3 regions of the Faecalicatena fissicatena genome follow, and region 2 is predicted to be linked to each of the others. Evidence: predicted binding sites of a transcription regulator. Region 2 holds the regulator's gene; each other region holds the start of a gene.

Region 1 (4,364 bases), on a different contig from region 2:
TCTTTGTGAGAAAAACTTATGAGAAAAACTATTTGCCGTAATAGCATTTGAGATAGATTTCTTTCATTTCCTTCATCAGCGGATATCTCGGGTTTGCACCTGTACACTGGTCGTTGAAGGCCTGCTCTGTCATCTCATCCAGAGTGTCAAGGAAGTACTTCTCGTCAATGCCATACTCCTTGATGGACTTCTTGATGCCGATCTTCTCCTTCAGATCCTCCAGTCTTGCGATGAAGTCGTCGAATACCTCTTTATCTGTGTTGCCCTTGCAGCCTGCGTAGCGTCCAAGCTCTGCGTAGTCTGCCAGTGCATGTGGATACTGATACTGTGAGAATGTTCCCATTCTTGTCGGAACTTCCTCTGCGTTGTATTTCATAACCTCTGTCAGGATCACAGCGTTTGCGATACCGTGCGGCAGGTGATGGAAAGCGCCCAGCTTGTGAGCCATGGAGTGGTTCAGGCCAAGGAACGCGTTTGCGAACGCCATACCAGCCATGCAGGAAGCGTTGGCCATTGCCTCGCGGGCCTTCGGATCCTTCGCACCGTTCTCGTATGCGGACGGCAGGTTGTCAAATACCATCTTGACAGCCTTCATGGAGAGACCCTTTGTAAAGTCTGTAGCCATGATGGATACGTAGGACTCGATGGCATGTGTCATAACATCGATACCGGATGCACATGTCAGTCCCTTGGGCTGTGTCATCATGTTGTCCACGTCCACGATTGCCATGTCAGGCAGGAGCTCGTAGTCAGCGATAGGCCATTTTACGCCTGTTGTCGCGTCTGTGATGATGGCGAAAGGTGTCACCTCGGAACCTGTACCGGAGGATGTGGGGATGGCTACAAAGTAAGCCTTCTCGCCCATCTTCGGGAATGTGAATACCCTCTTGCGGATATCCATGAAGTCCATGGCCATGTCAGCGAAGTCTGCTTCCGGATGCTCGTACATTACCCACATGATCTTGCCGGCGTCCATTGCGGATCCACCGCCCAGAGCGATGATGGTGTCGGGCTCGAAGGCCTTCATCTGCTCCACGCCCTTCTGTGCGCACTGCAGTGTCGGGTCCGGAGCTACCTCGTAGAAGCATGTATGCTGAATACCCATCTGGTCCAGTTTTTCCTCGATCGGTTTCACGTAGCCGTTCTGATACAGGAAAGTATCTGTTACGATAAATGCTTTCTTCTTGTGCATGATGGTTCCCAGCTCGTCCAGGGCAACCGGCATGCAGCCTTTCTTAAAGTAGATCTTTTCTGGTGTTCTGAACCACAGCATATTCTCTCTCCTCTCGGCCACTGTCTTGATATTGATGAGATGTTTTACTCCAACGTTCTCTGATACGGAGTTTCCGCCCCAGGAACCGCATCCAAGAGTAAGGGATGGCGCAAGCTTGAAGTTGTACAGATCACCGATACCGCCCTGAGAGGAAGGTGTGTTGATCAGAATACGGCAGGTCTTCATTGCAGCAGAGTGCTTTGCGATCTTCTCTGTCTCGGAGGGATCGATGTACAGCGCTGATGTATGGCCGTATCCGCCGTCCTCTACCAGCTTCTCTGCCTTCTCGAGAGCCTCGTCAAATGTCTTTGCCTTGTACATGGCAAGTACAGGAGACAGCTTCTCGTGAGCGAACTCCTCGGAGATGTCCACGGACTCAACCTCGCCGATGAGGATCTTTGTATTAGCCGGAACCTTCACCCCTGCCATCTCCGCAATCTTCACGGCTGACATTCCGGGGATCTTGTTGTTCAGCTTGCCGTCGATGATGATGGTCTTGCGGACCTTGTTCAGCTCATCGCCGGGCTTCAGGAAGTAGCATCCGCGGTAAGCGAACTCTTTCTTTACTTCCTCGTAAATGCTCTCCAGAACGGTCACAGACTGCTCGGAAGCACAGATCATACCATTGTCAAATGTCTTGGAGTGGATGATGGAGTTTACTGCGTTCTTGATGTCAGCTGTCTCGTCGATGATGACCGGTGTATTTCCAGGTCCAACGCCCACTGCCGGTTTTCCGGAAGAGTATGCTGACTTCACCATTCCAGGACCGCCTGTCGCAAGGATCAGGTCAGAGTCCTTCATAACAGTTGTTGTCAGCTCCAGTGACGGAGCATCGATCCATCCGATAATTCCCTCAGGTGCTCCTGCCTTTACAGCGGCATCCAGAACAACCTTAGCAGCCTCGATCGTACATTTCTTTGCAGCCGGATGGGGGCTGATGATGATCGCATTTCTTGTCTTCAGACAGATCAGTGTCTTGAAGATTGCTGTAGAAGTCGGGTTTGTAGTCGGAATAACAGCGGCTACCAGTCCCACAGGCTCAGCGATCTTTTTGATGCCGTAGGCCTTGTCCTCCTCGAACACGCCGCAGGTTTTTGTGTGCTTGTATGCATTGTATGTATACTCAGCCGCATAGTGGTTCTTGATGACCTTGTCCTCTACAAGACCACGTCCTGTCTCCTCCACTGCCATCTTTGCAAGGGGGATACGCATCTTGTTGGCCGCCATAGCTGCCTCAAAGAAAATCTTGTCTACCTGCTCCTGTGTGTAGGTGGCAAATACCTTCTGGGCTTCTCTCATTGCTTTCATCTTTGCTTCGAGAGCTTCCACGCTGTCGATAAATGTTGGTACCACCGCTTCTTCTTTCTTTTTAGCCATTTTGGTTTCCTCCGTAAATAGTTTTTCGTTGTTTTTCTTCAACCTGGGTTTAGTATACAGGTTCGTTAAATATTTGTCAATAACTTTTTGATATTTTTTTAACAAATATTTCTCTCTCTGTTTTTTCAATGACTTTGCTTCTTTTTTCCACTGCCCTCCTTTATCGTTCGCTCTTCGTTTCAGTGAGTGTATTCTATCATATTTTATCTGATTTGTAACTACTATTTCAAAAAGTATATTATTTAACAATAAATTAACTGTAAATAATTAGCTCTTTTCACGAACTTTGACACAACTATAACAATTTATATTCCCCATTGCCCCCTCTGATCTGGACAGAACTGAGCAGGGCAGCTGCAGCATAAAAAAAAGAGTTCCACTGGAACTCTTTTTTAATACCTGTCTAATGATTTTCCGATCAATCTCTTATACGAGCTCGATCAGAACCTCCATAGCAGCGTCACCTTTACGCTGACCAATCTTGATGATTCTTGTGTAACCACCGTTGCGGTCTGCATACTTCGGCGCGATCTCGTCGAACAGCTTCGCTACCATATCGATCTCTTTTGTATTTTTCTTTCTTCCGGCTGCTGTCTTCGGAACCTCTGTCACAGGGCACAGAACCTTCAGCATCTGACGTCTTGCGTGAAGTCTGGAAGGCATATCCTTCTTGATCTTCTTCTCTACTTCGTCATATACTGTCACTTTCTTTCCGTCTACAACTTCCTTTACTCTCTTGCCGTCTTTGTCCTTGCGGGCAACCTTGGCCTTAACAGTAACCTCCTCGAAGTTGTCCTTCTCCTTTACTGCCATAGCGATCAGGCCCTCTGCGATCTTGCGGATCTCTTTAGCCTTTGCCTCTGTTGTACGGATCTTGCCGTTGTTTAAGAGAGCTGTCACCTGGTTTCTCAGTAATGCTTTTCTCTGGCTTGATGTTCTGCCAAGTTTTCTATATTTTGCCATTTTTCTTCTCCTCCAATATTTAACATCTGGTTATGCATCTTCGGGCTTACTAGCCAAATGCCGCCGCCACGCATCTTTGGGCTTACTGGCGGCTGGGCGTGGGTTGTGGTTATATATGACATATAACACATATCTAACGGGGATTAAAGAGCTAGTTCTTCGAACTAGAACTCGAGCGTCGCCTGACGGCTCACTCTCGCTAAGTGCTCACACCTTACTCCTCTCCCTGCTTTTAGCGGAACCTGCTCGAGCTTACGCTCGATCAGTATCGCCAGGGCTCGTCGTTTTACTCCTCGCCTTGACTCAGCTCAAGACCGAGTTCTTTTAATTTTGCCAGCACTTCCTCCAGGGATTTGCGTCCCAGGTTGCGGACCTTCATCATGTCCTCAGGTGTGCGGTTTGTCAGCTCTTCCACTGTGTTGATGCCGGCGCGCTTCAGACAGTTGTAGGAGCGCACGGAGAGCTCGAGCTCGTCAATGCTCATCTCGAGAACCTTCTCCTTCTCGTCATCCTCCTTCTCGATCATGACCTCAGCGGCCTGTGCCACCTCAGAGAGATCGATAAACAGCTTCAGGTGCTCGCTGAGAACCTTTGCGGCAAGGCTGACTGCCTCGTCCGGATGAAGTGTGCCGTTTGTCCACACATCAAGTGTCAGTTTGTCAAAATCTGTGATCTGGCCCACACGGGTATTCTCAACCGTAAGGTTCACTCTCTCAACAGGTGTGTAGATAGAGTCAATGGGAATAACCGC
Region 2 (4,364 bases):
TGACTCCCGCCAGCACATCGCCGCTTCCGGCCTTTGCCATCGCCGCGTTGCCGGACAGGTTCACAAAGGGGTGCTCCCCCTGCCTGCACACGCAGGTCCTGGCGTCCTTCAGCACACAGGTGACACGGTACTCTCCCGTGAACTGGGCCAGCACATCCAATCGGTTCCTCTTCAGCTCCTCCACCGGCCTTCTTGTGACTCTTGACATTTCCTTCATGTGGGGCGTGAATACGAAATTTTCGTGGGGCAGCTTTCCCAGATAGCGGGTGTGCTCCGCCAGCAGGTTCAGGCCGTCCGCATCCACCACGCAGGGAACCTGCACGTTCTCCAGCGTAGTCTGCAGGATGCGCCTTGCCTTGTCACTTGTGCCAAGTCCGGACCCGATGCTGACTACGTCCGCCCAGCTAAGGAGCCTTAGGAGCTCCCGCTCGTCAAAGAAGTCATAGCAGCGGATGATGGCCTCCGGCAGCAAGGTCTGCAGGATGGTCCGGTTGTCCTCCGGTGTGTAGATCTGCACAAGCCCCGCCCCTGTCCTGTAGGCTGCCAGGGCTGCCAGATAAGCGGCCCCCGCCATGCCCTGGCTCCCGGCTATGATAAGGGCTTTCCCGTAATCCCCCTTGTGGGAGTCGGGCCGTCTCCTGGGAAGCATGCTCCCCGCGTCCTTCTCCTCCAGGGCGTAGGCCACCTTGCTGTCTCCCTCCAGGCCCGAGGTATCGACACCGATATCCCTCACGACCAACTCCCCGGCGTAATCCCGGCCGGGATCCAGGGTACATCCCAGCTTGGCGCACTGGAAGGTCACTGTCAGATCCGCCTTAAAAGCGCTCGTGGCCACTTCCCCGTTGGTGGTGGAGACGCCGGAGGGAACATCCACCGCGATCTTCACGCCTCCGGACCGGTTCATAGCCTGGATACAGGCGAGATAGCTCCCCTCCACCCGGCGGCTTAAGCCGGCTCCGAAAATGGCGTCTATCAGTATACTATATTCTCCTTCTTCGAAAGAGTTTCCCAGGACGCCTCCGGCCTCCTTGAAAAGCTCGATCTGCCTCTTTGTCTCCTCTGTGCAGTGGTCCGGATTTCCCACCATCACCGCAGTCACTCCGGCCCCCTTCTCAAGCAGCAGCCTTGCGATGGCAAAGCCGTCTCCCCCGTTGTTGCCGGAGCCGCACACCACGCACACGCAGGACAGGTCAAAGCCTCTGTCCATGACCGTCTCCACAAACGTGCGGGCCGCACGCTCCATCAGGATCAGCGACGGGATCTTTTTCTCCCGTATGGTATAGCTGTCCGCCGCCTTCATCTGTCTTCCGTCTGGCAGAAATAGCATAAAATCACCCTCCCTTTCCCTGCGCCACAGGCAGGTTCGTTTTTGAAGCCGCCGTCCCGCTGCGCTCAGACAGGTCCACGGCAACGCAAAAGACGTGTAAAGAAGGCCTGTCTCACACACGCCGGCTTTACACGTCTCAAAGTCCTGTTACTTCTCTGATTTTTTCTGTTCCTCTTTGTAACGGCTGATATTGTAGGACAGCCGCATCAGGCTCTCTGACAGGTGGACATTTTCAACGATCACATCATCCGGAAGATTCAGATCCGTATGTGCGAAGTTCCATATCGCCTTCACTCCGTACGACACCAACTGGTTGGCAACCTCAATCGCCTTTGCCTTCGGGATCGTCAGAATACCGATCTCTATGTCATTGTTCTTAACAAAGTCCTCCAGCTCGTCCATCATATGGATGGGCACGCCCCGGATCGTCATCCCCTTCAGTGTGGGATTGACATCAAAGATACCCTTGAGCACAAATCCCCGTTTTTCAAACGCCGCGTAGTTCGCCAGCGCATGTCCCAGATTACCGGCCCCGATGATGACCATGTCATGATCCTCCTCCAGGCCAAGTATCTTTCCTATCTCTGTGTAGAGATATTTTACATTATATCCATACCCCTGCTGGCCAAAGCCGCCGAAGTTGTTCAGATCCTGCCGTATCTGGGATGCTGTCACATGCATTTTCTTGCTCAGGTCGTTGGAGGAAATGCGCTCCACGCCGTTCTCCAGCAGCTCCCCTAAATAGCGGTAATATCTTGGAAGTCTACGTATGACTGCCTGCGAAATTTCTCTGCCTTCCACTTTATCCACCTTCCATTTCAGTTTCTCAGATTTTATTATATAGAATTGTTACAATAAAGTCAATTTATTGTTCTCAAAAGTTCCTCAAATCAGCGCTGACAGCCTTCTGGAAATTGACACGCCGCAGGTTCCCCGATATAATAGTTAAGGCTTTAAAATGCACGGTTTTTACGCAGGAGGTACACCATGATACTGGCATGTCACAATATAGAAAAATCATTTGGGGAGGAGGTCATCGTGCGCGACGGCTCTTTCCATATAGAAGACCACGAGAAGGCAGCCCTGGTGGGAAGCAATGGGGCCGGGAAATCCACCATCCTCAAGATGATCGTGGGGGAGCTGCCTCTGGACGGCGGCTCAGTCACCCTGGCAAAGGGCCGCACCCTGGGCTATCTGGCCCAGCACCAGGACCTGACAGGGGGAAACACGATCTACGAGGAGGTGAAGACCGCCAAGGCGCAGATCATCGCCATCGAGAGGGAGATCCGGCAGATCGAGGAGGAGCTGCCCTCCCTCCAGGGGGATGCCCTGACAGAGCGGCTGAACACCTATCACCGGCTGACGGAGCAGTTTGAGCGGGAGAACGGCTACGCCTACGAGAGCGAGATCACCGGCGTTCTGAAGGGACTGGGCTTTGGGGAGGAGGATTTCTCCAAGGCTGTGGACACCCTCTCCGGAGGACAGAAGACCCGGGTCTCCCTGGGGAAGCTGCTCCTCACCAGACCGGATGTGCTGCTCCTTGACGAGCCCACCAACCACCTGGACTTAAACTCCATCTCCTGGCTGGAGACCTATCTTCTGAACTACCCCGGGGCTGTGCTCATCGTGTCCCATGACCGGTATTTTCTGAACCGGGTAGTGACAAAGGTGGTCGAGATCGAGCAGGGGAAGCTGACCACCTACATGGGCAACTACTCCGCCTACGCGGAGAAGAAAAAGCAGGTCCGGGAGGCACGCCTGAAGGAGTACATGAACCAGCAGCTGGAGATCCGCCACCAGGAGGCGGTCATCGAGAAGCTCCGCTCCTTCAACCGTGAAAAGTCCATCAAGCGGGCGGAGAGCCGGGAGAAAATGCTGGACAAGATGGAGCGGATCGAGAAGCCGGCGGAGCTGAAGACAGACATCCACCTGACGCTGGAGCCCTCCTGTGTCAGCGGAAACGATGTTCTCTCGGTAGAACACCTGAGCAAAGCCTTCCCGGATCAGACGCTCTTCACTGATGTCAGCTTCGACATCCGCCGGGGCGAGCACGTGGCCGTCATCGGCGACAACGGGACGGGAAAGACCACTCTCCTCAAGATCCTGAACGACGTGCTCCCCGCAGACAGCGGCAGCTTCACCCTGGGGGCCAACGTCCACGTGGGCTACTACGACCAGGAGCACCACGTGCTCCACATGGAGAAGACTGTGTTCGAGGAGATCTCGGACGACTACCCGGATCTGACGGGCACCCAGATCCGCAACATGCTGGCCGCTTTCCTCTTCACGGGGGACGATGTGTTCAAGCGGATCGGAGATTTAAGCGGAGGCGAGCGGGGCCGGGTATCCCTGGCAAAGCTGATGCTCTCAGAGGCCAATTTCCTGATCCTGGACGAGCCCACCAACCATCTGGACATCGCCTCAAAGGAGATACTGGAAAACGCCCTGAACAATTATACCGGCACGGTCCTCTATGTATCCCACGACCGGTATTTTATCAACCAGACGGCCACCCGCATCCTGGAGCTGGTGAACCACACCTTTGTGAACTACATCGGCAACTACGATTACTACCTGGAAAAGCGGGAGGAGCTGACCGCCGCCTACGCGTCCTCCTCTTCCGCACCCGCTTCAGCGAAGACCGGGAAAGCCGCACCCGCTGAGACAGTGTCCGAGGCCAAGCTGAGCTGGCAGGAGCAAAAGGAGGCCCAGGCCAGGGAGCGCAAAAGACAGAACGACCTGAAGAAGACAGAGGATCTGATCACCAGTCTGGAGGAGCGGGACGCACAGATTGACGAGCTCATGGCCACAGAGGAGGTGTACACCAACTCTGTGAAATGCCAGGAGCTGGCAAAGGAAAAGGCGGACATAGCCGCCCGGCTGGAGGAGTTGTACGAAAAATGGGAGGAGCTTGCGTAAGGCAGGCTCCTCCCTCTTTTGTAATGCAGGCGCATATTTTATGGCATTTTTTCTCTATAATATTTTCTTCTTCTTGAAGATCAGAATACAGACAATGATGACGATCAGGCTCAGCACG
Region 3 (4,364 bases), 300 kb from region 2:
ACAGGTGCTGATCCAGTCTTCCAGGGCTGAAAGCGTCCCATGGATTCAGCTCTGTTGTGACCGCGAGGTGCGTGAACCAGTAGAGCTGGATTGCCTGCCAGTAGGTCTGGGGCCTGTGGGCAGGAACCACCTCCAGGTTGGCAGCGATCTGGAGCAGCTCAGCCTTCCTGGTCTCATCCTCCTCCTTCTGCGCCATCTCAAGTGCCAGGCTGCGGTACCGCTCTCCCAGGATGATGACAGCGTCACAGGCAATGTCCATGGCCTTGAGCTCCTCACATTTGTCGACAGCGTCCGGATCGTTCATGTAGTCCAGGGCATCCATGGTCTTTTTAATCTTCTCTTTGTACTCCATATAGCCGGTGGTGAACACCTGCTCTCCGCCGCAGGTATGTCCCGGGCCTCTCTGCTCCATAAATTCCGTGAACATGCCAGCCTCGTAGCAGTCATGCCACTCCGGGGTCATCCTGGAGAGGAGCTTTTCTCTCATGCTGCGCCCTGTCCAGTAGGGGATGATCTCCTCTCGCTGGAGCTTGCGATCCTCCTCTGTCGTCTTGAAGGACACGAGCTCCCTCTCGCTCATGACGATCATATCCTCCTCGCTGTGGCAGCACAGCTCCGGAAATGTGGGGGATGCCTGGGGATCCTTTCCCTTTTCCCCGACGATCAGCTCCCCGTCTCCAAGGTACAGCGTCTTTTTGGAGAAATACTCCTTCAGCGTCATGGCTCGCATAACCGGAATGGAATATTTCCCGTCATTTTCCTTGTAGAAATCTGTCTCGATCTTCGCCCTCTCAAGATCGATGTGAACCGGTGTGTTCACGCTGATCTCCCTGAGCTTCTGGATCCTTTCGTTCATGCCACGCAATTTTGCCATCCTTTTACCCTCCTATTTTGGTGTTTTTAAAACCTGCGTCTGCAAAGAGCGCTGCCAGCGCTTCCATCTCTTCTCTGTCTGGCGCGTGCAGATCTGTGCCTTTATATTCCATATCCACCTTTCTGTACTTTCCGCTTCCCGTATCGTGGTAGGGCAGCAGATTGATCTGTGCCGGATGGATATCGTGTTCCTGGAGAAACGCAATGGTCTCCTTCATATTCCGCTCGTTCCCATTGACCTCCTTCACCGTGGGAATTCGTATGTAAATCCTCGCCCCGTCCCGCGCAAGGCGGACCAGGTTATCAAGGATCAGCCTGTTGTCAGTTCCGATATATTTTTTATGGAGCTCCGGATCCATCACCTTCACATCGTAGAGGAAGGTGTCCACATAAGGGAGGATTTCCTGAAATCTCTCGTAGGGCACATAGCCGCAGGTATCTATGGTGAGGGACACATCCTGCTTCTTCAGCTCTTTTGCCGCCGCAAGGATAAAGTCCATATCCATGGCCATGACCTCTCCGCCGGAAAAGGTCACCCCGCCGCCGGACTCCTCGTAAAACATCTGATCCTTCATCAGCTCTCCTACCAGATCTTTGACTGAATACTCCTGCCCCACGATCTCCCGGATCCCTGCCGGGCAGAAATTCACACATTTCCCGCAGAGTGTACAGGCTTCCGCTTCCAGGACAGGCTGCCCTTCCTCCATATGTACCGCACCTGCCGGACAGACGGCCTGACAGGTGCCGCACCCTGTGCATTTTTCCCTGTCTACCTGCATTTCCTTTTCAAATCTCTGGGTCTCCGGGTTATGGCACCACTCGCATTTCAGCGGACATCCCTTGAAAAAAACTGTCGTCCGTATCCCGTCGCCGTCATGAATGGAAAACTTCTGTATGTTTGTTATGTTTCTCATCACATTCTCCTGCACATGTTTCTGCGTATAAACTATCGTTTAAACTTTAGTCTAACCAGTGATTTAAATATATCTTATCGTTATAATTTTGTCAATCGTTATCTTTGCCATAATCCGGCGACAATTTTTGTGAAATTTGTATCATAGTATATTGTATATTTTGTATAAAAAAAGACTGCAAACGCAGTCTTTTTTCTCATGGTTGTACACATTTATACACCAGTTACATGAATTCCAGACGTAACACTTTTAAAAAGTATTACGTCTGGAATTGATAATTTTCGCAATTGTGTAAAACCAGGCATAACGATAAGCCGGGTTATGTCGTTGGGTGATCATCTATCTAGGCCTGCCGTCACCGGCAGGCTCAAGCGACCAACCTGAGACGCGGCGGGCCGCCGCATTGTCTCGTTCCGGTCTTGCTTCGGATGGGGTTTACATGTGCCCCTCCTGTTACCAGGAGGGCGGTAGTCTCTTACACTGCCCTTCCACCCTTACCGGGAAGATCCCGGCGGTACATTTCTGTTGCACTGGCCTTGGAGTTGCCTCCACCGGACGTTATCCGGCATCCTGCCCTGTGAAGCCCGGACTTTCCTCACCTGCTGCCTTTCGGCATATGCAGCCGCGATCACCTGTTATACCTGGTCTCACGAATTTCGATTTTATCACAATTATGAATTTCTGGCAAGCCCCGTATCCTCGATCAGGTCCTTCCCGTCCGCCGCTGTAGTGGCCAGGGTATCGCACCTCTCGTTCTGGGGATGGCCGTCGTGGCCCTTCACCCAGATGAACCGGACCTGGTGAGGCTCTTTTGCCTTCAAAAGCCGCTGCCAGAGGTCCACATTCTTCACCGGCTCATTCTTGCCCCTCTTCCAGCCCTTTTTCAGCCAGCCGCCGATCCAGTTCTGATTAAAGGCATCCACCACATACTTGGAGTCTGAGTAGAGCTCCACACTGCAGGGCCTGTTCAGCGCCTCCAGCGCGGCGATCACCGCCATCAGCTCCATCCGGTTGTTGGTGGTCTTCTTGTATCCCTGGGACAGCTCCCTCGTGTGGAGCTGCCCCTTTGTGTCCACATATTCAAGGACGGCCCCATAGCCTCCCGGTCCGTCCGGATTGCCCCTTGCCGCCCCGTCTGTGTATATCCTTACCTGCATAAATTTTTAAGCTCCCGTGTCAGATTTTGTCAAATGTAAAGACCTGGCCCTCCCCTGTGATGTGGGCCACTCTGTCTCTGTAGCCGGCTGACGTTTTCTCCTCCATCAGCCGTTCGTACAGACCGTACTGTCCCTGCATGTGCATAGGGAACACGATATCTGTATCCGTATGGCGCATAAACCAGTCCAGTCCCCAGTAATACTCCTTCCCAAGCCTTGGGTCCAGGGGGACAAAGGCGGCGTCAATGTGCAGCCCCTCCAGCTTTCCGATCTCCTTCTGATAGGCCTTCTTCATAAGCTGGTTGTACCTGTCGGTCTCCTCCTCCCAGTGCCACCAGTTCAGATCCCCCGCGTGATAGATAGTCCGTCCCTCAGTCTCCACCACAAAGGCCACGCCCTCATCTGTAGACCGCAGGGTCTCCACAAGAAATGTGCCCTCTCCGTCTCCAATCCGCAGCCTCTCTCCTGATCCCACGAAATGTATCTTCTCCTTTGGAGCGGAGGACGGCACTGCCTCCTTCACATCACCGGACAGGATGTAGGTGATGCGGGGAAACTCTTCCGCCCACTGGAAAATGGATCTCTGAAAGTGATCGTAATGCCTGTGGCTTACGAAGACGTACACATCCCTGTCACTTTCAAAAGAGGGAAGCTCTCCCTTGTAGTAATCAAAAATCAGAACCTTGTCCGCCAGCTCCACCGCGAACCCGCTGTGCTGGATGTATGTGATCTTCATCATATACGCTCTACTCCCTGGGCGCCTTCTGGATCACTTCCACCGCATGGGTGATCTCCGGCAGAAGATATTCCAGGCACTGCTTGACTGCTCCCGCCTTTCCAGGAAGATTGACAATAAGAACGTCCCCTCTGATGCCGGCGGCGCTCCTGTTGAGCATGGATCTTTTTGTCAGCTTCATGGTGTACGCCCGCATGGCCTCGGGTATGCCAAGGACCGGTCTCTCCACCACGTCCATGGTGGCCTCCGGCGTGCAGTCTCCGGCATTGCAGCCTGCCCCGCCTGTCGTAAGGATCAGGTCTGTCAGATGTCCGTCAGCCATTCTCTGCATGACAGTGGAGAGGACCGTCCTGTCACAGGGCAGAGCCTTCTGGAACACGATGGTGTGTCCAGCCTGCTCAATCAGCTTTCTGATCACTTTTCCTGCAGTGTCTTCCTCTTTTTCTCTGTAAACTGCCGTATTTGCTGTTATAATCGCAACTCTCATCTTGTACCTCCATAAAACCATTCTTTCGTACACAGGCTTCCCTTGATACGGCGAAAGCCCTGCCAGTATCTTCCTATTTGATGCGCTCGCCGATGCCGGCTGTCACCCGGTATACTCTGTCAGCCATGTCCGCCAGATAGCAGCCGACCCGGCCAACCTGCTCTCGCAGGATCCGATCCTCCGCCTTCTCCGGCACC

Evidence for each region. The regulator Rex, encoded in region 2, represses fermentation and respiration genes when NADH is low (regulators of the CRP and FNR family bind a similar motif). The targets are predictions, from matches to a motif close to ATTGTTAANTANTTAACAAT.
Region 1: adhE (bifunctional acetaldehyde-CoA/alcohol dehydrogenase) is a predicted target of Rex. The motif match lies at 2,737-2,756, and genes of this name have one in related genera.
Region 3: H7U36_RS01820 (trans-4-hydroxy-L-proline dehydratase activase) is a predicted target of Rex. The motif match lies at 1,864-1,883, and genes of this name have one in related genera.

What each region holds. Positions count from the first base shown of each region.
Region 1 is NZ_JACLYY010000002.1:92,989-97,352, forward strand. It holds gene adhE (bifunctional acetaldehyde-CoA/alcohol dehydrogenase) at 29-2,650, opposite strand; gene H7U36_RS02450 (bL17 family ribosomal protein) at 3,077-3,613, opposite strand; gene H7U36_RS02455 (DNA-directed RNA polymerase subunit alpha) at 3,900-4,364, opposite strand, start outside.
Region 2 is NZ_JACLYY010000001.1:62,858-67,221, reverse strand. It holds gene H7U36_RS00315 (bifunctional ADP-dependent NAD(P)H-hydrate dehydratase/NAD(P)H-hydrate epimerase) at 1-1,327, opposite strand, end outside; gene H7U36_RS00310 (redox-sensing transcriptional repressor Rex) at 1,475-2,128, opposite strand; gene H7U36_RS00305 (ABC-F family ATP-binding cassette domain-containing protein) at 2,315-4,246, shown strand; gene H7U36_RS00300 (magnesium transporter CorA family protein) at 4,301-4,364, opposite strand, start outside.
Region 3 is NZ_JACLYY010000001.1:365,170-369,533, forward strand. It holds gene hypD (trans-4-hydroxy-L-proline dehydratase) at 1-874, opposite strand, end outside; gene H7U36_RS01820 (trans-4-hydroxy-L-proline dehydratase activase) at 879-1,787, opposite strand; RNA gene rnpB (RNase P RNA component class A) at 2,082-2,431, opposite strand; gene rnhA (ribonuclease HI) at 2,459-2,944, opposite strand; gene H7U36_RS01835 (MBL fold metallo-hydrolase) at 2,964-3,683, opposite strand; gene H7U36_RS01840 (MogA/MoaB family molybdenum cofactor biosynthesis protein) at 3,691-4,167, opposite strand; gene H7U36_RS15285 (bifunctional adenosylcobinamide kinase/adenosylcobinamide-phosphate guanylyltransferase) at 4,241-4,364, opposite strand, start outside.